3 regions of the Pseudarthrobacter sp. CC4 genome follow, and region 1 is predicted to be linked to each of the others. Evidence: riboswitches for the same ligand, from Rfam matches in the RefSeq annotation. Region 1 holds a riboswitch; each other region holds the start of a gene.
What was found. Region 1 has a riboswitch for cyclic di-AMP ahead of PV768_RS02690 (C40 family peptidase). Riboswitches for the same ligand answer to the same signal wherever they lie in the genome.
Positions count from the first base shown of each region.

Region 2: another riboswitch for cyclic di-AMP. It lies ahead of PV768_RS16045 (NlpC/P60 family protein); the one in region 1 lies ahead of PV768_RS02690 (C40 family peptidase).
Region 3: another riboswitch for cyclic di-AMP. It lies ahead of PV768_RS06390 (M23 family metallopeptidase); the one in region 1 lies ahead of PV768_RS02690 (C40 family peptidase).

Region 1 is NZ_JARCCZ010000002.1:317,748-327,286, reverse strand. It holds gene PV768_RS02700 (metal-dependent transcriptional regulator) at 4-696, shown strand; cyclic di-AMP (ydaO/yuaA leader) riboswitch at 815-1,057, shown strand; gene PV768_RS02695 (M23 family metallopeptidase) at 1,068-1,889, shown strand; cyclic di-AMP (ydaO/yuaA leader) riboswitch at 2,002-2,199, shown strand; gene PV768_RS02690 (C40 family peptidase) at 2,270-2,941, shown strand; gene PV768_RS02685 (NlpC/P60 family protein) at 3,101-3,868, shown strand; gene PV768_RS02680 (HNH endonuclease) at 4,129-4,629, shown strand; gene mobA (molybdenum cofactor guanylyltransferase) at 4,679-5,320, shown strand; gene PV768_RS02670 (DUF6457 domain-containing protein) at 5,337-5,630, shown strand; gene PV768_RS02665 (molybdopterin molybdotransferase MoeA) at 5,627-7,003, shown strand; gene fdhD (formate dehydrogenase accessory sulfurtransferase FdhD) at 7,085-7,963, shown strand; gene PV768_RS02655 (alpha-mannosidase) at 8,113-9,539, shown strand, end outside.
Region 2 is NZ_JARCCZ010000023.1:36,065-45,603, forward strand. It holds gene PV768_RS16025 (universal stress protein) at 1-367, opposite strand, end outside; gene PV768_RS16030 (metal-sensitive transcriptional regulator) at 578-898, shown strand; gene PV768_RS16035 (heavy-metal-associated domain-containing protein) at 920-1,144, shown strand; gene PV768_RS16040 (heavy metal translocating P-type ATPase) at 1,204-3,432, shown strand; gene PV768_RS16045 (NlpC/P60 family protein) at 3,509-4,282, opposite strand; cyclic di-AMP (ydaO/yuaA leader) riboswitch at 4,287-4,482, opposite strand; gene PV768_RS16050 (heavy-metal-associated domain-containing protein) at 4,724-5,041, shown strand; gene PV768_RS16055 (hypothetical protein) at 5,305-5,781, shown strand; gene PV768_RS16060 (DUF305 domain-containing protein) at 5,926-6,567, shown strand; gene PV768_RS16065 (F510_1955 family glycosylhydrolase) at 6,664-7,542, shown strand; gene PV768_RS16070 (cytochrome c biogenesis CcdA family protein) at 7,548-8,297, shown strand; gene PV768_RS16075 (multicopper oxidase family protein) at 8,338-9,539, shown strand, end outside.
Region 3 is NZ_JARCCZ010000007.1:5,065-14,603, reverse strand. It holds gene PV768_RS06420 (Nramp family divalent metal transporter) at 193-1,443, shown strand; gene PV768_RS06415 (metal-dependent transcriptional regulator) at 1,871-2,473, opposite strand; gene PV768_RS06410 (metal-dependent transcriptional regulator) at 2,485-2,748, opposite strand; gene PV768_RS06405 (SURF1 family protein) at 2,952-3,752, opposite strand; gene PV768_RS06400 (DUF3105 domain-containing protein) at 3,830-4,465, opposite strand; gene PV768_RS06395 (DUF305 domain-containing protein) at 4,494-5,159, opposite strand; gene PV768_RS06390 (M23 family metallopeptidase) at 5,165-5,986, opposite strand; cyclic di-AMP (ydaO/yuaA leader) riboswitch at 5,991-6,171, opposite strand; gene PV768_RS06385 (cytochrome c oxidase assembly protein) at 6,350-7,321, opposite strand; gene PV768_RS06380 (ArsR/SmtB family transcription factor) at 7,364-7,783, opposite strand; gene PV768_RS06375 (cytochrome c oxidase assembly protein) at 7,996-9,539, shown strand, end outside.

The sequences.
Region 1 (9,539 bases):
TGGATGACGGATCTGATCGACACTACGGAGATGTACCTTCGGACCATCTTGGAGCTTGAGGAAGAAAACATCGTTGCCCTCCGGGCCCGGATCGCGGAGCGGCTGCGCCACTCCGGGCCCACTGTGTCGCAGACCATCGGCAGGATGGAACGGGACGGCCTGGTGGTTGTCTCCGGAGATCGGCACCTTGAACTCACGGAGGTGGGCCGGAAGCGCGCCACCGAAGTCATGCGGAAGCACAGGTTGGCGGAGCGGCTCCTGGCCGATGTCATCGGGCTGGACTGGGCCTACGTCCATGACGAAGCCTGCCGCTGGGAGCACGTCATGAGCGAACGGGTGGAACGGCGCATTTACGAAATGCTGAACCATCCCACTGAGTCCCCGTATGGCAATCCCATCCCGGGATTGGCGGCCCTCGGGGGCGAGGCGCAGGCCGCTGCGGACGCGGCGGTCAGCCTGCTTGAGGCCATGAAGACCTACGGCCCGGCGTCTGAGGTGACAGTCAGCCGCCTGGCAGAGCCGATCCAGGTGGAACCCGAGTTGTTGGTCCAGCTTGATGAAGGCGGAATCCGGCCCGGTGCCTCGGTCTCGCTGGAGCGGGTGGGGGAGTACATTTCGGTCCGCGTCCCGGGCATCGAAGGGGCCCTGGAGCTGCCGCCGGAAGTCGCGGCGCACGTCTTCGTGGCCGTACGCTAGGGACCGCTTGAGGCCTCCCGGCTACCCCAACGGGTGCCGGTTACGCAAAGATAACGGAATTGTTACTTTGGGACTTTTGCCCCTATAGTTAAACCCAAGCGTTGATACTAAAGCGTTACCTGATCTGGAGCCGAGCTCTGCCAGCGGATCAGGTGCACGAGTCATTACTGGCAGAGGCGGGGGAACCACAAACGGCAGCCGGGGGACTGCCTTGGGGTGAAGTCCGTCAGCAGCAAGCCTCTTCCAGTGAAGGATCCTCCGTGGATACCTCTGTGCCGAAGCTTGCTTACGGCGGACCGGGTCTTTGAACTCTCTGACCCGAATCCGACAGCTAACTTCGCAGGCTTTCCAGAGAGGAACCCTTCTTGTCCATGCAGACCCCCAGGGGACGCCGCCGCGCAGCGGTGCCCGCTTCGACGCCGCGGGTTGTTGAAGTCATCACCACGGAACGCCCCCGCGATCCCCACCGTGATGCGCGCCGCCGTCGTGGTCCCTTCCGCCAAGTCACCGAGTTCGCTGCTGCGAGCGGAATCGGCCAGAAGGCCGGAATCGCACTCGCAGCCACAGGCCTGGTGCTGACCGTGACGGTGCCGGCCACCAGCCCCGTGATGGCCACCGACGCTCCCGGTGTTACTCCGATGGCAGCCTCAGCCGTCACGCCGCAGCCGCAGATCTCAGCCGAGGCCGGTGCCCAGATCGATTTCAGCCGTTCCGCCGTGGTCACCCAGGCGGATCCGGACGGCAAGCTCAAGCAGCTTCTCAGTGCCCAGTCCGCCGGCTCGGTGTCACGTGCTGCCTCGGCAGGAAGCCTCGGCGCTCCACTGGCCACGCTGACCACAGCGTCCCCCTTCGGCTACCGCGTCAGCCCGATCACCGGTGGCTCAGGCGACTTCCACCGCGGCCAGGACTATGTGGCCCAGTGCGGTACGTCGGTCTTCGCTGCCGCCACCGGTACCGTGACCTTCGTGGGCTGGCACCAGTTCGGCGGCGGAAACCGCGTTGTGGTGGACCACGGCAACGGCCTGGAAACCACGTACAACCACCTCTCCTCCTTCAGCGTGAGGGAGGGGCAGACCGTCTCGCGCGGGGACGTAATTGCCCTTAGCGGGACCACGGGCGCCTCCACGGGCTGCCACCTCCACTTCGAGGTGCAGGTCAACGGCGAAGTGGTCGATCCGACTGGCTGGCTGTAGTCAAGTGACGGTGAACTATCAGATGATCGTGACTTGCCGTGACCTGAATGTGACATTCACTCAAAACTGCTGTACCGTCTAACTCGCGTCAACTTTTCCGAAGTTGACGCTCTTGTGCGGATTGCCTAACTCTGCCACCGCTCAAGGTCCGTTCGCATTTCATCGTCTGGCAGGGGCGGGGGAACCAATTTTGGTCTTGGCTTTGGCTAAGACCTTGGGGTTAAGTCGCAAAACTTCCTTGGAAGCAGCGCGGCCGGGTGACTCCCATCCGAATCCGACAGCTCACCTCGCAGGCATTGGGAGAGGCTACCTTCGTGTCTTCACGCAATAATTCTGCGCGCCACCGTGCGCAAACGGTTCGTACCAACCCCTTGGACACTATGTCCAAGGCTGTTAGTGCCAATGCCGGGACAGTAGGTCGCCAGGCTGCCGTTATCGCCGCAGCTTCCGGTCTTATCCTCAGCATGGGCCTGCCCGCCAACGCAGCGGACACCACCGCTGGTGTTTCCGCTTCCACCGAGTCCGGCTCCGCGCAGGCTGCCCTGGCAGTCACCGCAGCCCCCACGGCCACCGTGTCGTTCGAGCGGCCCGTGGTCAAGACCACTGCCGCCCCGAAGCCGGAGCGGGTGCGCCCACAGTCCACCGCCACGGAAACGGGCGCAGCGTCGAGTTCGGAGTCTGCAGCGGACAAGCTGGCCAAGACTGTCTCTTCCGCTTCCACCTCAGGCATTGCTGCCATCGCCTACACGGGCATTGGCAGCCCCTACGTCTGGGGCGGCACCAGCCCGGTCACCGGATGGGACTGCTCCGGCTTCACCCAGTGGGTTTACGCCCAGGCCGGCATCAGCATCCCCCGCGTCAACGCCTGGACTGCCATGACCCCCACCTCCACCCCGCAGCCCGGCGACCTGGTCATGCAGAACGGCGGAGCGCACGTCGGCATCTACGTCGGCAACGGCATGATGGTCAGCGCGCTCAACCCCTCCCAGGGCACGCTGCTCCACGCCGTAGCCGCCACCGGCACCTCTTCGTTCTTCACCATCAGCAAATAGTTCTTGGACCCTCGGGTCCAAGAACTATTTCTTTGCTCCACCACGCTTTCCGCTAACACCACATCCCCGTTCGGGGCGTGCCGGCGTACCCCCAAGATGCCGGCGCGTCCACATCCCTTGGTGCCCACAACGGCCTGAGGAAAACGAAAGAGAGAACTGATGACTACTCGTGCTACCGCACGGCATCGCGCCGAGGTCACCAAAACCAGCTCAATCGCCATCATCGCCAAGGCTGTCGGCGAGAACGCCGGCGGCGTAGGCCGCCAGGCCGCTGTCATCGCCGCCGCTTCCGGCCTGGTACTGACCAGCGGCATCGCGGCGAACGCTGCCGACTCCAACGTCCAGCGCGACTCCGCTCCGGCTTCCACCCTGGAAGTTGAATCCGCCGTCGAAGCCCCCATCTCCGCGGCCTCCACGATCAACATCACCTTCGAAAAGCCCGCCGTCACCACCACGCCGGCCCCGGTTATCGAAGAACCCGCACCTGTCGAGGTCCAGGAGGCCGAGCCGGCCCCCGTCGCCCAGCCTGCTGCTCCCAAGGTCACGGCCAAGGTTTCCACGGCCTCGGCCCCGGCCGCCGCTCCCACTGCTTCCGCCAGCGGCAAGGGTGCAGCCATCCTGTCGGCTGCATACGCCCAGCTGGGTGTTATGCAGGACTGCACCATGCTGGTCACGAACTCCCTGGCAGCAGTGGGGATCAACTTCCACGACTGGCCTGCAGGCTACCTCTCCCTGGGTCGCACCGTCAGCGCTGCCGAGGCGCAGCCCGGCGACCTGATCTACTACGCCGACGGCGGTGCCGGCATGGCACACATTGCTGTCTACGCAGGCAACGGCCAGGCCGTCCACGGTGGCTACAACGGAAACCAGACGGTGGTCTTCAGCGCCAACGTCGGCTCCGGCCCCGTGTTCATCCGAGTGAACTGACCCGCCAGTTCCGGCGGTCCGACCAGGACTCAAAAGAACCCTTGCCCTCACGGCAAGGGTTCTTGCCTTTTAACTGCCGGCTGCTCCAGCCGTTCAGTATGCGCCGCCTGACTGGATCGACACGACCGTTCAGGGAAAGGGCGATTAGCCGATCGCGCGCTTCTATGTTTACTCTTGTGGTGTCGATCCATAGCCCGGACATGCCGAGGGCAGCCGGCCCTCGTGCCCCTGGACGGGTGCGGCCGTGAAGAGGTACGTGCATGCGCACTCTCGTTCTGAATGCTGGGTATGAGCCCCTGGCGGTGATCACTTTCCGCCGGGCGCTGGTGCTTGTGCTCACGGGCAAGGCCAGCGTGGTTGCCGAAGGCGATGATCCCGTGGTGGGACCGCAGGAAATCCTGGGCCGTCCCTCGGTGATTCTCCTGAACCGTTACATCCGGCCGAGGTACAACCAGGCCACTGCTGTCAGCCGCCGCGGAGTGCTCAGGCGCGACGGCCACAGATGCGCGTACTGCGGTAAAGCGGCCCACACCATCGACCACGTCCACCCCAAGTCCCGGGGCGGCGAGGACTCCTGGGAGAACCTGGTGGCGGCCTGCCTGCGCTGCAACAACGTCAAGGGCGACCATACGCCGGCGGAAATGGGCTGGAAACTGCGTTTCGTCCCGGAGCCACCGCATGGAACCATCTGGCAGATCAAGGAACTTGAGAAGCCCACTCCAGCCTGGGATCCGTTCCTTCTGCCGGAGCGGGCCGCCTGACCGGAACCTTCGGCACGCCCGCAGCGCCGCCGATGGCTAGGCTGGGGGCATGGAACAGAAGCGGCTGGACTTCAATGCAGTGATCCTGGCCGGCGGCCGGTCTTCCCGGTTGGGCGGGGTGCCGAAACAGGGCTTGGTTTTCCATCATGACACCCTCCTCCAGCGCGCCCTGGCCGCTGCAGCGGATGCTGCGCGGACGGCGGTGGTGGGCCCGGACGCCGGACATTCTGTCCCCGGGGTGCTTTTCTGCCGGGAAGAGCCGGAGTTCGCGGGGCCGGCAGCTGCCATCTCCGCCGGACTTGACGCCTTGGCCCGGGACGGACACGAGGCGGAGTTCACTTTGGTGCTGGCGTGTGACATGCCGCTGGTCCGGGACGCAGTGGAGGCACTGGTGGCGGCCATGGTTTCGACGAACGCAGACGGCGCCATGGCACGCGCGGAAGACGGCCGGCTCCAGCCTCTGGCCGGTTTTTACCGCACGGCTGCGTTAAAAACCTCGGCGGCGCAGCTCTCGTCCCGTGGCGCCCTTATTAACGGCTCCGTGCGCTCCCTCCTTGCTAGTCTGGAGGTGCAGCCTGTCACCGTCCCTGCAGGTTCCACGGCAGACGTGGACACCTGGGATGATGCCGCCGCACTAGGGATTGCCGCCGGCAACCAGGACAAAGGCCAGGACCGGCGCAGCCGCAGTTAAATAGGGAGGCACGTTCGTGAAAAGCCAGGATGAAACGCTGGAGGAGTGGTGCAGGTCCCTCCTCCAGGCCTATGAACTGGAGGACGTCCAGGTGGACGTCAACGCCATCCTTGCCTTGGCCGGTGTGGCCGCCCACTCGGTGGTCCGTCCGGCCGCGCCCCTGACGACGTTCATTGCCGGGTATGCCGCCGGCCTGGCGTCCGGCTCGGGCCGGGCACCCAATGCTGCTTCCATGGAGTCCGCCCTGGCCGTGGCCCGTTCCCTGGCTGCCGACTACGATGCTGAAGCCGCCGGGGCTCCCGGCGAATGACGACGGAGTCCCAGGAAGCAGCGGATGCCCCCGAGGGCGGGCAGCCGAGGCACCTCGACCATACGTGGGAAGAAGCCCGGCAGGCAGCTTTCGACGCCGGCACTCCAATCCCCGCCGGCCCTGTTCCTTTGGAGCTGGCCCTCGGACGCAGGCTGGACCAGGACATTGTGGCCCTGCAGGAGATGCCCCACTATGCGTCATCGGCGATGGACGGCTGGGCCGTTAATGGCACGGGGCCGTGGATCCTGGTGGATGCAGGTTTGCCGCTGGCTCCGCACCAGGCCAGTCCCATTGCCACGGGGGGACTCATACCGCCCGGGGCGAAGGCGGTGCTGCGCAGCGAAAGCGCCCGCCTGGACAAAGACGAAGACGGGCTGCCCGTCCTGGTGACCGGCGGCACTGCCCGCCCTGGCGAACCCCGTGCAGGCCAGCATGTCAGGAAAGCAGGGGAGGAGGCCTCGGAAGGGGACATCCTGGTCAAGGCCGGCGTGGTGCTGAACCCTGCGCACCTGGCCCTCGCAGCCCTGGCCGGTTATGACGAACTTGTGGTCCAGGGAAAGCCCCTGGTCCGGCTGCTGCTGACCGGTTCCGAAGTGGTTGGGAGCGGCCTGCCGGTTCCGGGGCAGGTGCGTGACACCTTCGGCCCGCAGCTACCGGCCGTGGTGGGCATGCTGGGCGGGCTGCCGGGCGGACAGCAACGGATCGGCGATTCGTACGCTGAATGGCTGGCGGCACTGGAGGACGTGGTCCCCGGGGTGCCGGGCGCGCCGGACCTGCCGGCCGACGTCGTCATCACCACAGGCGGGACCGGAAAATCCGGCACCGACCACCTTCGCCGGGCCGTGCGGGAGCTGGGCGGGCGGCTGATCATTGACGGCGTGGCCATGCGTCCCGGACACCCGGCCGTCCTGGCCGAACTTCCGGACGGGCGGTTCGTGCTTGGACTGCCGGGTAACCCCCTTGCAGCCATGATGGCACTTTCCACGGTGGGGGCCCCGCTGCTGGCGGCGCTCGGACACCGCACGCTGCCGGCCGTGCAGGAGGTTCCCTGCGGAACCACCCTCGACCCCGAACCCGGGCGCACACGCCTGGTCCCGTTCCGCCTGCTTTACGGCATGGCCTCTCCCGCCCAGCACACCGGCCCGGGCATGATGCGCGGGCTGGCTTCAGCGGACGGCGTTCTGGTTGTGCCTCCCCACGGGGTGCAGCTGGGAGAGCTGGTGCCCGCCTTTGCCCTTCCGTGGGGGCCGCCCATCCCGGCGCCGCCCGAGCCCGCCGCCAAGACGAAGGCGCGCACTGCCGGACGGACGGGCAAGCCGGCCGCCAAACCGGCGCCGGCCGGCCCCGTAGACTGGAGCGCACTCCTTGGCTGAGGCCTGCCAACGTGCTGCAGCCACGCTGGCATCGCCCCAAGGCAGTTGCGATGATGGACATATGGACAGGAACGGTGGGATATGGGACGCGTGACCCAGCGCCGCAAGGTGCACAAGTATGTGCTGGACGGTTCCCCGAACGCCCTCGAGTTTCCGGTCCGGTACCGGGAGGACGTCCTGGCGGTGGAAGAGCCGCTGGAAATCCGGCTGGGAAGCCTGTCCTACTCGGTAACCATGCGCACGCCGGGGGATGACTTCGACCTCGTGGCCGGGTTCCTCGTGTCAGAGGGCGTCATTTGGGAGTCCGGCCAGCTCGTTTCGCTGCGCTTTTGCGCCGGGGAAGACGAAAACGGGGTGCAGACCTTCAACGTGGTGGAGGCCCAGTTGCGGCCCGACGTGGAGCTTCCTTCCATCGGCCGGCACGTCTACACCTCCAGTTCATGCGGCATCTGCGGGACCGACTCCATAGAATCCGTCCGGAAATCCTCACACTTCAACCCCGCCGGGGATCCGCTGAGCGTCTCCGCGGAGGTGCTTGCCTCGCTTCCGGGCATCCTCCGGGAGTCCCAGCGCCTCTTCGATGACACCGGCGGCGTCCATGCTGCCGGGCTCTTCAAGATAGGGGACGACGGCGGCCCCCAGCTTCTGTGCCTTCGGGAGGATGTGGGGCGGCACAATGCGGTGGACAAGGTTGTGGGGTGGGCCCTGCGGGAAGGTTTGCTGCCGCTGCGCGGCACCGTGCTCCAAGTCTCCGGCCGGGCATCCTTCGAGCTGGTCCAAAAGGCTGCGCTCGCCGGAATCCCCGTCCTCGCTGCGGTCAGTGCGCCGTCCAGCCTTGCCGTCGAACTCGCCGAGGCCAGCGGAGTGACCCTCGCCGGCTTCAGCAGGGGAACCAGCCTTAACATCTATGCCGGTGACGGAAGGATACGGCGGCCGGTGGCCGCGGCGCCGCCGTCGTAAGCTTGGGCCGCCGTCGTAAGCTTGACTTGCGCGCAGGTCAGCGTCCGGGATGCGTTTTCCTAAAGGGTTGGTTAACGGGCTACCAGCGGGTAGATTTATCCATCGAATGGACAGCATGGTCCAGTCCCAACCGCTGAAGAGGGCCCACATTGCATGACGACCGCCGGATAACGGAAGTCCGCCTCCAAAGGTTCGTGCGTGAACGGATTAGCCCGGCGGTCTACGGCCGGAGCCTTCCCCTTACCCTGAGCAGCTGGGATGCGCCCGATGAGCCAGTCCCCGCGCTGGAGGCAATGCGGCAGGACTTCCAGCCCCAGGAACACGGGGCTCCCTGGGGGAAGCCCTGGGGGACCAAATGGCTCCGGCTCCAGGGCGAAGTCCCCGAATCGTGGGGCACCGGGCCGGACACCACTGTTGAAGTGCTCGTGGACCTCGGGTTCACCACCGAAATTCCCGGCTTCCAGTGCGAAGGCCTGGCCTGGCGTCCGGACGGAACCACCATCAAGGCTGTCTCGCCCAGGAACCAGTACATACCGCTGAAGCTGCTGGGTGGCGGCATGGCGGTGGACTTCTACGTGGAAGCCGCCGCGAACCCGGACGTCGCGCAGGGCTGGACCTTCGCCCCCATGCCGTACGGTGACAAATCCACGGCCGGGACGGCGCCGCAGTACCGGCTGGGGAACATCGCCATTGCGGAACTGAACCAGGCGGTCTGGGAACTCCAGCAGGATATCCGGACCCTTTCCGGCCTGATGGCGGAACTGCCGCTGGAACTGCCGCGGCGGCATGAGATCCTCCGCGCCCTTGAACGCATGATGGACGTCATGGACCCGGACGATGTTCCCGGCACCGCCGCAGCGGGACGTGAAGCACTTGCCGAAGTACTGGCCCGGCCGGCCTATGCCTCAGCCCACCAGCTGGTGGCCACCGGCCACGCGCACATCGACTCCGCCTGGCTCTGGCCGGTGCGAGAGACGGTCCGCAAGTGTGCACGGACCTTCTCCAACGTGGTGTCCCTGATGGATGAAAACCCGGACTTTGTGTTCTCCTGCTCCTCCGCGCAGCAGCTGGCCTGGATCAAGGAGCTCTACCCTGAACTGTTCAGCCGTATCCGCGAGAAGGTCCGCTCTGGCCAGTTTGTCCCCGTGGGCGGAATGTGGGTCGAGTCGGACACCAATATGCCCGGCGGTGAGGCCATGGCACGCCAGTTCGTGGAGGGCAAGGGCTTCTTCATGGCGGAATTCGGCGTTGAGTGCCACGAAGCCTGGCTGCCTGATTCATTTGGCTACTCTGCTGCGCTGCCGCAGATCGTCAAGTCTGCCGGCAGCCGCTGGTTCCTGACCCAAAAGATCTCCTGGAACCAAACCAACAAGTTTCCCCACCACACCTTCAACTGGGAGGGCATTGACGGCACCAGGCTCTTCACCCACTTCCCGCCGGTAGACACCTACAACTCGGAGCTGACCGGCCGCGAACTGGCACACGCGGAACGCAACTACCGGGACCATGGGCGCGGCACCGTGTCCCTGGTGCCGTTCGGCTACGGCGACGGCGGTGGCGGACCAACGCGGGAAAT
Region 2 (9,539 bases), on a different contig from region 1:
CGAGCAGCAGACCGGTAAACCCGCCCAGACCGCGGGAGCCGACAACCAGCAGGTCGGCGTCCACGGCCGCCTTCAGCAGCACGGGGGCGGCAGGACCCCGCACCACATCGCCCGTGACACTCACGTCCCCGCTGTCCAGTTTTTTCAGGGCCTCGCCCTGAAGCCTGCGGGCTGCCTGCGGAAAGAGGTCAGGGTCGTGGATCAGACCTTCCATTCCCACGGTCACGGGCGGGAACTCCCATGCCGTCACCGCCCGGACCTGTCCACCCCGCAGCCGGGCCTCGGTGACAGCCCATTCCAGTGCCAGCTGCGAAGCGTCCGAACCGTCAACACCTGCAACAATCCTGAATCCTGCATCCCCGTCCATCAGCCCTCCCGTTGTCCTTGCTGCGCCCGTTGCAGGCCAGTGTGTCTGGGCCAATGTATAACCGGCAAGGGCGGAAAGTCCCCTATGGCCCCGGCCGCCGGTGAAAGACCGTCTTTCAATAGCGCCGAACATGCAGTCCCTACGCTCCTAGGAGGTATTTGCTTTGGTACCCCCGGGGGGTATATTCTTGTGCTGCTGAAAGGAACCCTCATGACTCAGAACATTGACAGCCTCCCGTCAGCCGAGGTTGCGGACTACGGGTACAGCAGCGGGAAAGAGGCTTACCTGCGCCGGTTGAAGCGCATCGAGGGCCAGGTGCGCGGCATCGCCCGCATGGTTGATGAGGATGCGTACTGCATCGACATCCTTACCCAGGTCGCTGCGGTGAACAAGGCACTGCACGCCGTCAGCCTGGGACTGCTGGAAGAACACATAGGACATTGCGTGGTGAACGCCGCGGCCGCCTCCGAGGAGGCCGGTGACGCAAAGGTGAGGGAAGCAACAGATGCCATCGGACGTCTGTTGCGCTAACGACGAAGGAGGAAATCCGCCATGAGCGTGAAGACAACCGTCAATATTTCCGGGATGCACTGCGGCCACTGCGTGGCATCGGTGATCGAAGAGCTGCGGGAAGTGGAGGGCGTCGGGTCCGTGGACGTTGCCTTGAACAAGGACGGCGTCTCGGTGGCCACCGTCACGTCCGCCACGGAGCTGGATCCGGAGCGGATCGATGCGGCGATTGCTGAAGCCGGCTACTCCGTGGTGGCCGGAGGTTAGGGGTGGACACGGAAACCCTGGCACCTGGCACACGGATTATAGAACTCGACATCCAGGGCATGACCTGCGCTTCCTGTGTGGCCCGGGTGGAGCGGAAACTGGGCAAGTTTGAGGGCGTGGACGCCAGTGTGAACCTTCCGCTGGAATCGGCCCGGGTTATCGTCCCGGAGGGCATTTCTGACCAGCAGATCCTCGATACGGTCGCTGCCACCGGCTATTCGGCCTCGCTCAAGGCGGACCGGGCAGGGACGGAAAAATCACATCGGTACGCGGCCACCGCTCAGCCAGCCGACGCGGGCGGTGATGACCAGGCTGCCGCAGCGAAAGCTGTTGCCGGGACCCTGCGGCCCCGCCTCCTGGTGGCAGCCATTTTCACCCTGCCCGTAGTGGTGATCTCCATGGTTCCTGCCGCGCAGTTCCCGCACTGGGGTTGGGTTGTTTTCGCCCTCAGTGCCCCGGTGGTCAGCTGGGCCGCGTGGCCCTTCCACCGGGCGGCGGGCATCAACGCCCGGCACCTGGCCTCCACCATGGACACCCTGGTGTCCATCGGAGTCAGTGCCGCGTTCCTGTTCTCGGCGTGGCAACTCTTTGCCGATCCTATCCTGACGCGGCACCCCGGCATGGACATGAGCGCTCATGCGCTGTACTTCGAAGTCGCAGCGGTGGTGACAACCTTCCTGCTGCTGGGCCGGTATCTTGAAGCCAACGCCAAACAACGGGCAGGAAATGCCCTTCGCGCGCTGCTGAACCTCGGAGCCAAGGAAGCCATAGTGGTCCGGGACGGAGTAGAGTTCCAGGTCCCGGTCGATCTGCTCGTCCCCGGTGATGTCTTTCTCGTCCGCCCGGGAGACAAGATCCCCACCGACGGGTATGTCGTGGAGGGCCAGAGCGCGGTTGATGTCTCCTTGATCACGGGCGAATCGCTGCCGGTCGAAGTCGGCGTCGATGACACGGTCATTGGGGCGACGATCAACGCGAACGGCCGGCTGCTGGTCAAGGCCACCCGCGTGGGCAGTGAGACCACTCTCGCCCAGATGGGCAAACTTGTCAGCCAGGCCCAAAGTGGTAAGGCGGCAATCGCCCGGTTGGCGGACCGGATCAGCGCTGTCTTTGTCCCGGTGGTCCTGGGCATCTCCGCAGTGACCTTCGCAGGATGGATCTTCAGCACCGGTGATCTGCAGGCGGCCTTCACTGCCGCGGTGGCCGTGCTGGTGATTGCGTGCCCGTGCGCACTGGGTCTTGCAACGCCGACGGCGCTGCTGACCGGAACGGGGCGCGGGGCTCAACTGGGCATCCTGATCAAGGGACCGCAGGTGCTGGAAGACACCAGGACCGTGGACATCATCGTGCTGGATAAGACCGGAACGGTCACGAGCGGCAAGCTCTCGGTTTCAACTGTCCAGAGCCTGGGCGGGGTCCGCGAGGACGAGCTGCTCGCCCTGGCCGGGGCGGTGGAGGCGGCCAGCGAACATCCCGTAGCGCGCGCCATCGCCCGGGCCGCAAGGACAAACGGGCCGCTGCCTGCGGTGACGGGCTTTGACAGCGCGCCGGGCGGAGGCGTGCGCGGCACGGTAAACGGCCGTGCCGTGGTCGTGGGGCGGATCGGGTGGCTGCGGGACAACCACATCGACGGACCCATTGGTGGCGAGCAGATGCTGAAGGCGCTGGAGGATTCGGGTGCGACGGTGATCTGGGTGGGCGTCGACGGGAAAGCCGCCGGTTTGATCAGCCTCACCGACACGGTCAGGCCCGGCTCTGCCGCGGCAGTCGGCCGGTTGAAGGAGCTGGGGCTTCGTCCCATTCTTCTGACCGGTGACAACGCTTCGGCGGCATTGGCCGTGGCCGCCCAGGTCGGCATCCCGGCCGAGGATGTGCTCGCCGGGGTCCTGCCCGACGGAAAAGTTGAGGCCGTGCGCCGGTTGCAGGAGTCCGGCGCGACAGTGGCGATGGCAGGGGATGGCGTCAACGATGCCGCGGCCCTGGCCCAGGCTGACCTGGGCATCGCCATGGGCAGCGGCACGGATGTTGCCATCGCCGCGGCTGATCTGACGGTCATGGGAAGCGACCTGGGGCAGGTCGCGGAGGCCATTGAGCTGTCCCGCCGCACGCTGGCCACGATCAAGACCAACCTGTTCTGGGCGTTCTTCTACAACGCGGTGGGCATTCCGGTCGCCGCGCTGGGACTGCTGAACCCGATGATCGCCGGTGCCGCGATGGCGGCCAGCTCGGTCCTGGTGGTCAGCAACTCACTGCGGCTGCGCCGCTTCGGGCGGCCGCACAAGGTGTAGTCCCCTCCTGCGGCGTCGGATGCTGAAGGCCGGTGATGCACTGCCCCCAAGGCAGTGCATCACCGGCCTTCAGTGGCTATTTACCGGCGCGGACGAAAGTGACGGCACCCTTGGAGGTCATCCAGGTCAGCGGGTGGACGGCGGTTTCGTTCTTGCCGTTCAGGCCCGAGCTGAGGACCTGGCCGTTGCCGACGTAGATTCCGACGTGGCCGGGCTGCATGACCATGTCACCGGGCTGGGGATCGCTGACTACAGTCCCGTAGTTCATGAACTGCATGGGGCCGAGGTCTCCGACCGGGATACCCGCGGCGTTAAGGGCGTTTTCCACCAGCCGTGTGCAGTCCTGGATCATACCGATCTGGGCGTAGGCGGAAGAAACCATGATGGCGTTGATGCCACCAGCGGCCGGCGCGGCAACGGGAGCGGCAGCGGCAGGTGTGACGGTAATCTGAGCCTTCGCTGGTGCAGCCGCTGCGGTCAAGGCAGGTGCCGGGGACGCCTTGGGTACCTGGGGGGCGACTGGCTTGGGCGCCTCCACAACCGGAGCCGGGGTGGTCTCCACCACAGGACGCTCGTAGGAGATCTGGACCGTGGCGTCCGCGCTGAGCGGCACCTGAGCCTGGCTGGCGACTTCGAGCGTCGAGGCCGGCTCCGCGTCACGCTGGGCCGGGACCTCTGCTGCCTGGGCAGCTATGCCGCTGGTCAGGACAAGACCGGACGCGGCCGCGATAACCGCTGCCTGACGGCCCGCAACACCGGCGTTGTCGGCTACGGATTTGGACAGGACCGCTAGGGCGCTGGTCTGGACAGGGACCGCGCGGCGGCGGCCATGAGCTTTGCGAATGGGCATGAAAAAGGCCTCTCCCACTGCCTGCGAGGTTAGCTGTCGGATTCGGATGGGAGACACCCGGCCGCGCCGGCACGAAACGCGCCAGGCATGGCTTCACCCCAAGACCTGCCTGAAGCAGGCCAATGTTGGTTTCCCCGTCTCTGCCGGACGAAAGTTGCGAACGGATCCCGGGCAGCGGCAGAGTTAGGCAATCTGCTCGGGAGTGCCGCATTCGGAGAAACCGGCACGGCTTAGACCGTACTTCACAGCAGCACCGTTTGTCACATTTGAATAACGGGAGACATGGGGACACGGGCACACCCGCTTGCTCCCGATACCCCCATGGGGTATACTTTGACTGTTGTCAGTGAAGTGGTATGTCCCGGCCGGTGCCCTAGCGCCGACTCTCACAGCCGTTCAACCCCAGCGCCTTTAGTCCTTCGTCAAGGAACGGAAACTGACATGTGTGGAACTGAAAACCGTACCCAACTGCCGCTTGCATCCTCCCCGACAGGGTGCGGCTGCTGCTCGACCGAAGCCTCGTCTGCCCCCACCGCCTCTGCCGGCACCAGTTCCGTTGAATTCGCTGTGGACGGTCTAATCTGCGGGCATTGCGTGCAGACGGTTGAGAAGCTAGTCTCTGCTCTTGAGGGTGTGGAATCTGCCTTCGTTGACCTCGTCCCGGGCGGCCGTTCCCGCCTGCTGGTCGGAGGCGCACCTGACGCGGCAGCCGTGCAGGAGGCAGTCACCTCCGCCGGCTACACCCTGGCCGGCAACTGACATCTGTACTTTCGCTGAGTTTCCTCCCGGGCCGTTGTGCTTCCCGGAACGGGGATCAAGGCAGGGCGTGCCCGCTGGCACGCGGGCCGACCGGACTTTGCCGCTGAAACAAACGTCGACGACCACACCGATCACCAACGGCCCGTTAGGAACAGCGAAACCGAATAGCGCCCGGGCGCGTTGAACCACAAGGAAGTGACCGGCAGGAACACCTTGCCGGTACCCTTATGACGAAAGAGCCTGCACGGAAAGGAGGAAGAGTTGTGACTGCAGCACCCCATCGTCGCGTCACCGACTTCCTCCTGCAGGCAGGATTCCTGACTGTGGCCCTGGCCATCATTGCCGGCATTTTCGGCATGCACGTCATGACCGGCGCCCACCACATGCCCCCCGGCCCAAGCACGACAGCGGCAGGCACCGGGGCCGGGGCCGCCATGCAGCTGCAGACCATGCCAGCCAGCCATTCCCGTGCAGCGGGGACGCCAACAGGCGGGGTCGCCGGTGACCCGGCGGTCACTGGTTCCTCATCTTCCTGCGCCCCGGCCGGGTCCTGCCCGGAAATGTCCGCCGGTGACGCTGCCTGCGTCCTGGCACCGGGAAACACCACTCTCTCAGCCCCGGTGCCGGGAACAGCCCCTTACGCGCTGCCCGACTTCGGTGCCGCCGCAACAGCCAGCAGCACCTTTTCCTACGCACCGGGCAGCCCCTCCCCCGGTGACCTCTGTATCAGCCGGACGTAAACACTCCCCTGCGCCATGCCCTTGCACGCGCAGCCGTCCAGTCATCGGCGTGCATACAACAGGCCAAGCCCCGCACGGGTTTGCCAGTGCATGCCATCACACCAGCGCCCAGACGCCGCTGATACTTTTGAGGACCTGATTTTCATGACAAAGACACTGACGATCTCGGCTGCCGCCATCGCTGCTGCCATCGCCCTTGCCGGCTGCTCCGCGGGCTCCGGAACCGGCAGTTCCGGGACCGGCAGCATGCCCGGTATGAACCATGGCAGCTCCGGGATGTCATCCACCTCCGCGCCGGCAACCTCAGCAGCAGCTGCGGCTGAGTTCAATGATGCCGACACGATGTTCGCGCAGATGATGATCCCGCACCACACCCAAGCCGTAGCCATGAGCGACATGATGCTCAAAAAGGAGGGCATCCCTGCCTCCGTGACCGACCTGGCCGCCAAGGTCAAGGCAGCCCAGGGACCGGAAATCGAGAAGATGACCGGCTGGCTGCAAAGCTGGGGCCAGCCCACCGAAACGCCCACCGACATGCCTTCCGCGCACAGCATGGAGGGGATGATGGGCGAGGAGGACATGGCCAAGCTCGAAGCCGCCCAAGGCACCGAGGCGGCCAAGCTGTTCCTGACCCAAATGATCGCCCACCATGAAGGCGCCGTCATGATGGCCAAGACCGAAACCACCGACGGCAAGAACGCTGACGCGGTCCAGCTCAGCAAGGACATTGTCAGCTCCCAGGAAACTGAGATCCAGGAAATGAAAGATCTGCTGGCCACCCTGTAGCCAGCCGAAAACCGGTGCCGGTCCCCTCCCCCTCCGGGGGCCGGCACCTCCCCTTCACCTTTCCCGGCCAACCCTGCCCACCCCTTGGAGTTTCCAATGACCTTGCACTCTTCACCCCGCCGGCCTGTCGCTGCCGTCGTCGCGGCCAGTGCCCTGCTGTTTACCGTGTCCGCCTGCAGCCAAGGAACAGCAGGGGCTCCCGGCGCTTCACCCTCCACGACGTCTTCAGGCCTGCCCAGCTCACACGTCCATGGCTTGAGCGTAAACTCCGAAACCGGACAAATACTGTTGGCGGCCCACGAAGGGCTCTTCGACATCTCAAAAAACACTAGTGTCAAAATTGGAGCCACAAACGATCTCATGGGCTTCACTGCGGCCATGGACGAGGGCGTCTTTTATGCCTCCGGCCATCCCGGCAAAGACTCGACAATGCCCAACCCTCTAGGTCTCGTCAAGAGCACCGATGGGGGAAAGACCTGGGAACAAGTCTCCCGGCAAGGGGAATCCGACTTCCATGCGCTCACCACAACCAAAACCGGAATAGTCGGCTTCGACGGAACAATGCGGACCAGCACGGACGGCAAGACGTGGAAGACCGCTGCTGCCGGCTTCGCCCCGGCCGTCCTGGCCGGCAACCCTTACAGCGACACCGTGCTCGCAACGACCCCTGAAGGCGTCCAACGATCGGCCGACGCCGGAAACACCTGGACCCTGGTGCCCGCCGCACCGGTGATTCAGTTCGTCGCTTTCGCCAGCGCAGCGGAAGCCGCCGGAGTCGCCCCGGACGGCACCGTCTATACCTCCGCGGACGCGGGCCTCAGCTGGAAGAACACCGGAAAAATTAACGGCAGTGTCCAAGCAGTCGCAGCCTCCGAGGGATCCAAAGGTAGCCCCTGGATCTGGGCCGCCACGACCGCCGGGCTCGTCGTCTCCACCGACGGCGGAGCCACCTTCCGTCCCGCTGACGCCGCCTGAAACCGATGGACATCGGCGGTTTTTTTGCCTCCACTGTCACCTCCGGTGCGCTGCTAATCGCGATCCCGCTGGCAATGACAGCGGGCCTGGTATCGTTCCTGTCTCCCTGCATCCTCCCCCTGGTGCCGGGCTACCTCGGTTTCGTCTCAGGACTGACCGACCCCACCCAGCCAAAAAACCGCCGCCGCGTCCTGGGCGGCGTGGGGCTTTTCGTGCTCGGATTCGCGGCCGTCTTCACCCTGTACGGGGCGGCATTCGGTGCGATCGGTTCCTGGCTCCTGCGCTGGCAGGACGCACTCATGCGTGGCATGGGTGCGGTAGTGATCCTGATGGGGCTGGCGCTTCTGGGGCTGGTGCCTTGGCTGCAGCAGACCCGCAAAATCAGCCTTGGCAGACGGACCGGCCTGGCAGGGGCCCCACTGCTGGGAATCGTGTTCGGCCTCGGATGGACCCCGTGCATGGGACCGACGCTGAGCGCTGTCCTGTCGCTCAGCGTCACCACCGGCAGCGCCGGGCGTGGAGCGCTGCTCGCTTTTGCGTACTGCCTGGGGCTCGGCATTCCCTTTGCCCTCACGGCCCTGGGCCTGGGCTGGGTCAGTAACGCACTGTCCTTCATCCGCCAGCACATCCGGGTCGTCAACATCGCCGGGGCCGCCATGCTCATCGTCCTGGGCCTTCTCATGGTCACCGGAGTCTGGGTCCAGTGGATCTACCGACTGCAGAACCTCTCCGGAACCTTCCTCACCCCCATCTGATACCGGCGAAGCCGCTAGCTCCGCCACATAAGGAGTTGTTATGTTTACCGACCTGGACCGGCGCCGCTTCCTGGGCTTGTCGGCCGCCACCGCCGCGGCCGCGGCACTGACGGCCTGCACTCGAAGCCCGGACCCGGGGGCTGCTGCACCGGAACGGATCATGCCGGAAGACCCTGTGGTTGCCGAACATGAAGCCGGCCGGCCCTCCTCGGGGAGGACCGTGACCCAAGCGCTGCAGGCCGGTGCCTTCACTGCACCCGTCGCGAACAGAACCGCCACCACGTGGGGGTACAACGGCGGTCTTGCCGCACCAGCGATCCGCGCGAAGGCCGGGGACCGGCTGAGCGTCAACCTCGTCAACGGTCTGACGGACGCCACCAGCATCCACTGGCACGGACTCGCCCTGCGCAATGACCAGGACGGCGTCCCGGGCCTTACCCAGGACGCCGTGGCCGCCGGGACCGGGTTCACCTACGATTTCCGGCTCGCCCACCCCGGCACCTACTGGTACCACTCCCACGTCGAAATGCAACGCGAACGTGCCCTCTACGGTGCTCTGGTCATTGAAGATCCTGCCGAAAAGCTCGTGTACGACCGGGACTGGGTCATCCTGCTGGACGACTGGATGGACGGTATCACCGGCACTCCGGAGGAGGTTCTGAAGGAACTCTCCGGCGGCATGTCCATGTCCGGAATGGAACACGGATCCATGGGATCCGCCCCCTCTTCCCCGGCCGGACCATCAGCCACGGATCACATGCTGATGGGCTCCCGCAGCGACTTTTTGGGCGGTGATGCCGGGGACGTCCGCTATCCTTTCCATCTGTTCAATTCCAAAGCCCCGGACCATGCAGAGATCTTGAACGCGACAACGGGGCAGGTCATCCGCTTGCGGATCATCAACGCCGCCGGGGACACCGCCTACCGCGTCGGGGTTCCAGGCCAGAAGCTCACCCTGACACACACCGACGGCTTCCCCATCCACCACCAGGACGTTGACGCCGTCGTCCTTGGCATGGGTGAACGCATCGACGCACTCCTTACTGTCAGGGAAGGCTTTACGCCCGTCATGGCATTGGCCGAGGGCAAGACCGGCCAGGCGCTCGGTTTCATCAGCGCCGGCACGGGCAGGAAGCCCCTGCCCGCTGTGCTCCCGAACAAACTTGAGGGCACAGTTGTGGACGGCGGCCAGCTGAAGGCCGATCCCACGGTTGCCCTGGGCGATAAGGCGTCGGACCGGAT
Region 3 (9,539 bases), on a different contig from region 1:
CCGGCCCGGGAACAAAGCACGAGCGGGCCTCAGCTGACGAAAAACCACCCGCCGCCGCACCGGACCTTTACCCACAGCGTTCAGTTGCCCGGCCCAAGGCAATGAAAAGGGAGACCGAATATTATTTTTCGGTGTACCTAACTTTGCGTTATTCTCAGTGGTATCACCACGCCCACAATGACGAGGACCATGATGGCTATTCCGACACTTCAGGCACGCCCGGCCGCGGGCCGGCGATGGTCCCGCTTGCTGCTGATGGGCCCGGCTTTTGTGGCGGCGATCGCCTATGTGGATCCTGGAAATGTGGCCGCGAACCTCACTGCGGGTGCGAGCTACGGGTATTTGCTGGTCTGGGTTTTGGTGGCAGCGAACGCCATGGCCGTGCTGGTGCAGTATCAGTCGGCCAAACTCGGGCTGGCCACGGGCCTGAGCCTTCCCGAGATTCTGGGCAAGCGTCTTGGCAACGGCCGACGGCGGATGTACTGGCTCCAGGCTGAGGTGGTCGCCGGCGCAACCGACATGGCGGAGGTCATCGGCGGTGCCGTGGCGCTGAACCTGCTGTTCGGCCTTCCGCTGCTGGCCGGCGGCCTCATCATTGGTGTGGCATCAATGCTGCTTCTCGCGTTGCAGAACGCACGGGGCCAGAAGTCCTTTGAGTACGCGATCCTGATCCTGCTTGGCGTCATCGCGGTCGGTTTCGTATCCGGGCTGTTCGTGAACCCACCCGATGCCGGGAGCGCCCTGGGCGGCCTGATTCCCCGCTTCGAGGGAACGGACACCGTCCTGCTCGCGGCCAGCATGCTGGGAGCCACGGTGATGCCGCACGCGATTTATCTGCATTCGGCGCTGGCGAGGGACCGGCACGGCTTCTCCAAGGATCCCGCCGTCCGGACACGACTCATTAAGGCCACCCGCTTCGACGTGGCGGGCGCCCTGATGCTCGCCGGGGTAGTTAACATTGCGATGCTTTTGTTGGCTGCGTCCAGCCTGCGCGGCATCGAAGGAACAGACACCATTGCCGGTGCCCACGCCGCTGTCACCTCCGCCCTGGGCCCGGTCATCGGCGTCGTGTTCGCGATCGGGCTGCTGGCCTCGGGACTGGCCTCAACATCTGTGGGCTGCTACGCGGGCGCCACGATCATGGGTGGGCTGCTGAAGCTCCGCGTACCCCTGCTTACCCGTCGCGTCATCACCTTGATCCCTGCCCTGCTGATCCTCGGTGCCGGGATCGAGCCGACCTTGGCCCTGGTCCTGAGCCAGGTCCTGCTCAGCTTCGGCATCCCGTTCGCCCTGATCCCGCTGATCCGGCTCACCGGAAAACGTGACGTGATGGGCATCCACACCGACTCGACACCGCTGAAGATCGCGGGCTGGACCAGCGCGACGCTCATCGTCGGCCTGAACTGCGTCCTCATCGCCCTCACTATCACCGGTCAAGCCTAATCATCCCGGAGTTACCTGGAAGCGGAGTCACCGCTGCGGACCGGAGCCACCCTCACCGCGTGCGTCACTCTTGGTTCCCTGGGTGACGTCCTGGCCGCTGCTGGTCATGCGGACGGTTGTTCCACCAATGAAGGGCGAAGTCGTCCAGGGCTCTGCCATCGACGAGCCAAGGAGTTGGCGGCACGAGCCGGAGACCGCGGAGCTCACCACTCTCCAGCATCTTCAAAACTTCTGCTTCACTGATGCCCAGTGCCCCGGAGGCCGTTTTGACCGTGTAAAAGTGGGCCATCCGCCGTGCCGGTTTGGGGGCGTCACATGGCGACATGCCAGAACTCCTTTTCGGATCGTGCAAGTGTTGGCCGCCTGATGGGAAGTGCCGTCATTTCCACGGCCGTGCATTCCGGTCCGGTACCGCAATCTAAGGGCTTCAGTTCCATTTTGTCGACCACCAAATTTGGGGACAGTACTGCCCACCCGTGTCGTTGGGGTCCGGTGAAGGAGATTTCGGGGCAACAGGCAGTCGCTGACCAACGCGACATTGATCGTGGGCCTGACCTGCGTTCTCAGCATCACCGGCAAGCCTGTTCGGACAGCCGGGCTTACCCGGATGCGGTATCCCCGCTGCTGGCGGGGATACCCACACGGCCTCCGTCGCTTCGGTTCCGAGCATGATGGCCTGCCCGCTGCGGGTCACGTGGAAGGTTGTCCCTGTAGTGAAGGGCTTCCGCTCCCTGATGGTGAGCTCGGTACCTGGGCTGAGGCCGAGGCCGGAAAAATAACGCAGCAACTTCGGGTCCGCGTCCGAGACCCGGCAAATTACCACGTTTTGTCCTGGCTGCGCGGCGGTCAGCTGGCTGGCTCCGGGCCGGCGCATCTGTCCGTCGACTGTGGGGATGGGATCGCCGTGAGGGACAGCGGACGGGTGTTCCAGGAGTTCATCCATTGTGGCGATCAGGTGTTCGGAGGCCGCGTGTTCGAGCTTTGCGGCCTCGTCGTGGATTTCGTCCCAGGTGTATCCAAGGGTCTGCACCAGGAAGGTTTTTAGAGCCGGTGTCGGCGGACCATGACCAGCGCATACCGCCGCCCATTGGGCGTGAGGCTGACGCTGCTGTACTTGGCGTGTGTGACAAGACCCTGCCGCGCGAGTTTTGCGTTGCCCTCCGAGACCGTGGACCTACTGAGGCCCAGCCGGTCCGCCAGTAATCCAACAGTTACCGGCGCATCCGACCATTCACCGGCGGTGTAGAGGAGCTTCAAGTAGGCCTGGGCGGCAACGGTCAGGTCAGGAACGACGGGCTTAACCACTGCCGCGCCGCCCACCCTGTAGGCAGCCAGTGAGCCGTCGTTTTGGTGGAAGGATGATCAAGGCCGGGGGCTCAGTCCTTGATGCCAGTCCACGGCCTGCGGAGCAAACAACCGCCCATGGTCCGGTCGTCACCCCTGCAGCAGATCCACCAGCCCGACGGAGGCTTGCAGTCAGGAACTCCACACGTGGCTGGCCTCCGCTGTCAGAGGCCCATGGCGTCCAGAAGAGCATCTTCCTCGTCATCAGAGCGTGGGCGCCGTGGTTTGCCCTGTGGGCTGGCCTGCTGTCCAGGTTCGGACGGTTCCGCAGCTTCACGTTCCTCCCGGCCGATGCGGGCCTGCTGCCGCGCTACATAGCCGAACCCGACAAAGGCCAGCACTCCGAAGGTAATCCACTGCATTGCGTAGGACAGGTTGGATCCTTCCTGCACCTTGGGTGGGGCGAGTTGCTGAGGCGCAAGCTCCGGCGGGGGTGATTCGGAGGCCATGAGCCCATAACTGCCGGTCTTAACCGGGTACTCCAGCTGACGCGCATAGGAGGCCAGGTCAATGCTGGCCAGTTGCCCTTCGGGGGCACTCCGGTCCACGTTGGCCTCTGATGGTTTGATCCGCACCACTGCTGCGACAGTTCCGGGGGGCGGTGCAGGAACCGTATCAGGGTAGCCTGGCCGATTGTTCCCGATGGGAACCCAGCCCCGGTTGACGATGATCGTTTCACCGGAAACCAGCCGGAACGGGACCAGAACCTCGTACCCGGCGGCCGAGTAGTTGGGCCGGTTCCGGACGATCCGCTGGTCGTTGGCCAGGTACTGGCCCCTGACAGATACCGTGGTCCACTTGGCGTCCGGGTCCGGGTCGTCAAAGTAGCGGCTGGCTTCTTCGTAGGGCACGGGCGGCTTGTCATAGTTCTGCTGGACGCGGCGGATTTCGGTGACCGCCTGGTTCCGCCGGTCCATCTGCCAGTTACCCAGCCCCATGCAGGCCGCTGCAAACAGAACGGCCATGCCCAGGATACCCAGCCACCGCCAGGACAGCAGGAATCCGTAGGCCCGGGGCGTCCGGTCCTTGTTCGGCAGCAAGGTCAGCCCTGCACGCCGCCGGAACAAACGGCCCCGGGCTCAGGTGCCTGCGGGCCTTGCCGGTATTTCTTAATAAACGGTGCCAGGCGTTCGTCGCTGCCGCTGTCCACGGCAAGCTGTTTTCCCCAGGCTGTTGCCACAACCGGGGAGGCTTGTTCGGCTACCGGGCTGAGCAGGAGGTAGTCCTGCTTGCCGGCCAAAGCGGTCAGTTCGGCGAGCTCGTCCGGGGCAAGGTCGGGGCGGTAGGTGAGCCACACCGCCCCGTGTTCGAGGGAATGCACTGCCCGGGTCTGTTCAACGGGGTCCGTGTAGATCCCGCAGTTGGTCCAGACCGGCGCATGGTCCCCGCCGGTGGCCGGAGTCTGTGGATAACTGACTGCCTGGCTGGTGTGGTTCCTGGATTGGTCCGGATAGTCCTGCTCACCCTCGATCGGCCGTGCGGCCGCGGCATTAAGCTGTTCGCGCTGCTGCACCTCCCCCACGAGGACAAAGGTCACCGCGGCAATGATTGCGAGGACGACGGCCGCGCCGGTGCCGTAGATCAGCCAGGCCCGCCGTCTGTCAGCGGCCCGCTGTTTGGCCTGCACTGCTGCCAGGAGCGCTTTGCGGTCCTCACCGGCTTTTGGTTTTCCGGTCATCGGCGGTCTCACTCTCTTTTTGGGGCGATCAGAGTCGGCTTCGGAGTTCTTCAAGGGCCGTGATTTCAGCTGTCTGTGCTTCGAGGATACGGGCAGCGAAGTCCCGGACCTTCGAGGTTTCCGCCAGCCGGGTCCCGGCGGTGGCCATGGCGACACCTCCTTGATGATGGCGGATCATCAAATCAACGAACAGACGGTCGGCCTCCGCACCTGAAGCTTCCCGCAGCGCCTGCATCTGTTCCGGGGTCGCCATGCCTTCCATGGCACCTTCAGGGCCGGACGCCTGGGCGGTATGCGCGGCTCCGGTTCCTTCATGTGCGCCGCCGGGCGTCATCCAGGCCATCGGCGGCGCTGTCCCGGCCGGGGACAGTCCCCAGTCCTGCAGCCAAGCGAACATCTGCCCGTTCTGATGCTGCTGCGCGGTGGCAATATCGTAGGCGACCGCCCGGACCTCGGGGTGGTCGGACTTGTCCCGAATCACCAGGGCCATCTCCACCGCCTGGGCATGATGGGTCTGCATATCCCGGGCAAATCCGGCATCCGGGCCGGAGTCCGGGACGAGTGCGGGCGCCGCGGAAAGCCGGCCCAAAGCGAAGAAGCCCAGCCCCGTGAGGGCCACTACTATGACGAAAACAGCCCAAAGCCGCTTCCGGTGCATTGGTGACGTTGCCGGCGCCTGGTCGCCCGGTTCCATGAGGGTCACGGCCGGAGCCAGCCCTGGGGATCCACCGTCACGCCGTCGCGGACGATTTCGAAGTGCAGGTGGCATCCGGTGGAGTTTCCGGTTGTTCCGGCCCCGCCGAGCCGCTGGCCCTTGGCCACCACGGAACCGACGGAGACCTCTATTGAGGACAGATGGTTGTACGTGCTTTTCATCCCATTGCCATGATCGACAACGATGCGGTTTCCGCCGCCGTTCTGGGACCATCCAGCTTCCACGACGGTCCCCGAGCCGGCCGTGAACACTGCCGTCTGGCACGAAGCCACCAGATCCAGCCCGGTATGCAATTCACCGGACGCGCCCGTGATCGGGCTCGTCCGGAACCCGAACGGAGAGGAAATGGACATGCTGGCCAGCGGAGCGCCCAGGGTGGTATCCACGGGCACAACCGTTGGCGGTGCCGTCGCTGCAGCGGAAGGAACTGCGGAGGGGGTCCCTGCGGTGGATCCTGTTGCGGCAGGCGCGGGCGTCTCAGGCCGTTCGGCCGGACGGGTCCCGACGTCAGTGCGCTGATAAGTGATGACCGCCTGTTCCTGCGCTGTTATGGCCGGGGCTGCCTCCACAGCGGCCGGCTCGGCGGCGGGAACGGTGCCGGCGGCAATAAGCCCGGCATGCGCGGCGGGTATGCCGGCTGCAAGCATCACGACGGCGGCAAAAGCGGAGGCCCCGGGAAGCCAGACAGGGCGCGGGGACGGGGCCACGGGACGGACGGCGCGGCGCGCAGTTCTGGCAGCACCGGCGCGGCGCCGGGAGCGGTCACTGGGCAGAGCGCGGCGGCGGCCATGGAGGGAGGAGGGCACAGCGGAATCCTTTCGGGTCGCCTGCGAAGTTAGCTGTCGGGTTCGGGCCAAGGAGAAAGCCCGGACGCCCGTGGAGCCGGCCCTCGTGGCCCGGCACAGTGTGCGTCTTCACCCCAAGGCAGCAAGCTGCCGTTTGTGGGTCCTCCGCCCCCGCCGTTCATGTTCGGATCTGACACCGCCGGCGGGGCTGAGCGTGCGGCGTCGAGGGCTCAATACAGGAAAGCCTGAACTAACGTTACCTAAGAAAGCCTGAATATCACAATCTGATAACAGCAGCAAGGAAGGCGCAGTTCTACGCTTCGTAAAATTCATCTGCAGATATCTTCATATGACCAGGCCCGCGGGTCAAGTTGACCGGGCCCTTTATCGGCGACGGGGTTCAGGTCTGTCTGCCAGCTGCTGCAGGTAGCTGTTGTAGGCGTCCAGCTCCGGGGTTCCTCCGGTGAGCTCGGCCCGCTCAATTCTGGCGTTGGATCTGGCTTCCTCACGCTGCCAGCGGACCAGGATGAACATCAGCAGAAGCACTCCGGGTAATTCCCCGTAGGACCAGGCCAATCCGCCGGCTACGCCCTGGTCCGTCAGGGGGTTGATGTTCCAGCTCGCAGGCGGCGTGGCAAAGAATTTAACCATGGGAGTGGTGGCCATCATGATGACCACCCCGAAGAACGCGTGCAACGGCATCTCTGCGAAGATATCGATCATCCGTCCGAAGTGGGTTTGGCGGCTCGGCAGCGGGTCAGCGGAAATCAACGGCACGGTGAAGAGGATCCCGGAGATCAGGAACAGCAGTTCCAGGCCGACGTGGCCGTACCAGTTTGGCAGCAGCAGGTCCGCCAGACCGGAGAAGTACACGCCGTAAAAGCTGAGCAGGAACAGCGGGACCATGAAGGCCGGGTGAATAGCAACGCGTCCCCATCGGGAACGCAGGCCCCATAGCGCGGCCCGGAGGGCGCGGCGGCCCAGCCTGCCGTGGGGTGTTGCCCGCAGCAGCAGTGTTCCTGGTGATCCGATGACCAGCAGCGGCGGAACGGCCATCATCAGGGTCAGTTGCTGGAACATAAAGATGGAGAACATCCGCAGTCCGTACCCTTCGATGCCGGCTCCCATGACCACGATGATGGCCAGGCAGCCGACCAGGAAGGAACACGTCCGCACCACGGACCAGCCCCGGCCCTGCCGCCACAGCCGGATCGCCCCTGCCAGGTAAAGCGCCGCGGCCAGCAGCGTCAGGGCAGGGATCAGCGGTACCGGCTGCAGGTTCGGCGCCAGGTATTCAGGAAGCGAGGGCGGCAGCGACGGAAGCCAGACCGGACCGGTGATCTCAGGCTCAGACATGGCAGCACCGGCTGTCGCACTGTGCGGGCAGGCCCGCCCCTGTCAGGGTGCCTGGCCGCCTTCGACCATGCGCAACCGGTCCTTGCCTGTATGTCCAACGTGCGTCAAGCCGAGATCGAGGAGCATGCGGACGTGCGAATCCGCCAGAGAGTAGTAGGCCATCCTGCCCGAGCGGCGCACCTGAACAACCCGCGGCCCGCGCAGCAGGCGAAGGGCGTGGGAGACGCCGGACTCGCTCAGCCCGGTAGTTGCTGCCAGGTCGCAGACGCACATTTCTCCTTCGAGAAGGGCGATCAGGATCCTGACCCGGCCAGGGTCCGAGAGCAGCCCGAAGATCACCGCCAAGTCGGTTACGTCCGAATCTCCTGGCATCCTGGATCTGACCGCGCCGACTTTTTCTGCGTCGACGAGCCGGACCGAACACTCCGGCCCGGCGGGGACCCGGGGTGGAATCTGCATCATCCATCTAGGCTACCTTTACGCGCTAAAGCTTCGAGTTCCCCCGGTTACGTGCGGCAAGTGCAGGAGGCCCGCGGCGCCGGGGGAGTGCACGCCCTGACACGCACGTTTAACGTGTGAACAACTCTACAGATAATCTGGTGTCGCGCGCTGTGCTTCGTTTCGCGCTCCATCCCCACCCTTCCGTAGGGGCCAGGACCAGGTTAGGACGTATTGTGGCGCTCAAAGTCTCCACTTCACAGGAGAGGCCCGCTGTCTCACCCCGGCCGGTCTGGCTGGCAGCCGCCTGCGCAATCGCCCTGGTGGTGGTTCTGGCCGCGACCGCCTACGGCAGGGGAACTCTTCCGGCCGAGACCCGGGACCCCGGGGCGCTGGTCCAGTGGGGATACGGCCTGGCACAGACGGTGCACAACCTCGCGGCGGCGGCAACGATCGGCGGACTCGTCTTGGCCGCTTTCATTATCCCGCCCACCCTGAGAAGCTCAGGCCGGGCGTCAAGGACACGCCATGACGAGCAGGGCCCGACAACAGGCGCTGAGCACCCCGCCTTTACCCGGATCATGGTCCTGGTTTCGGCCACCAGTGTCATATGGACCCTCTCCGCCCTGGCGGTCCTGGTCCTGGGCTTCGCCGACATAGCCGGCGTCCCGGTCTCCGGCAGCCCCGAATTTTCCGCGGGCCTTGTCGCCTATATGACACAACTGCCCAGTGGAAGCGCCTGGCTGTCGGTCGTCATCATCGCAGCGGTGGTGTCAACCGCGGTGTTCGGTGCCCGTTCTCCCGGCCCCCTGGCCGCGGCCGCGCTGCTGGCGATCGCAGGACTGGTGCCCGTCATCCTTATCGGCCATGCCTCCAGCGGCACCGACCACGAACAGGCCACCAATTCCCTGGGCCTTCACCTGGTCGGGGTGTGCCTCTGGTTCGGCGGACTGATCGCCCTCGCCGCCGCCGGAACAGCCCTGGGCAAGGACACAGCCGCGGTCCTTCGCCGGTTCTCCTCCCTGGCCTTGTTCGCCTTCATCCTGGTCTCCGCCTCGGGCATCATCAACGCCTCAATCCGGCTGCCGCTGCCCGAAGGACTGACCTCCCCCTATGGTGTCCTGGTGATGGCTAAAACCGCCGCCGTCATCATCCTGGGCATCATCGGATATCTGCACCGTACCCGCCTCATCCCCGCCCTGACCCGGAAAGACGGGCCGGGTGCAGGCAGGGTGCTGTGGCGGTTCATCGTCGCCGAACTGCTGATCATGGGCGCCGTCAGCGGCCTCGCGGCGGCATTGGGCCGAACGCCTCCCCCCGGTGGGGAGGAGATCCGCGCCGCCCTCACCCCGGCAGAAGTGCTCACCGGATACCCCCTGCCGCCGGAGCTGACCCCCGAACGCTGGTTTACCGTCTGGCGGCCGGACTGGCTGTGGATTGCCGTGGCCGCCACCGCTGCCGTCCTCTACCTTTTGGGCGCGCATCGCCTGCGCCGGCGAGGGGACAACTGGCCGTGGATCCGGACGGTGCTCTGGCTCACCGGGCTTGCGGCGCTGGTCTTTTTCACCTCCGGCGGCCCTTCGGTCTACGGCCGCATACTTTTCAGTGCGCACATGGTCGACCACATGGCCCTGACCATGGTCGTCCCCGTCTTCCTGGTCCTCGGCGCGCCGGTTACCCTCGCCCTGCGCACCCTGGCTCCACGGCGGGACGGCTCCCGCGGGCCCAGGGAATGGATCATGGTCCTGGTCCATTCCCGGCCGGCCGCGGTCCTGACCCA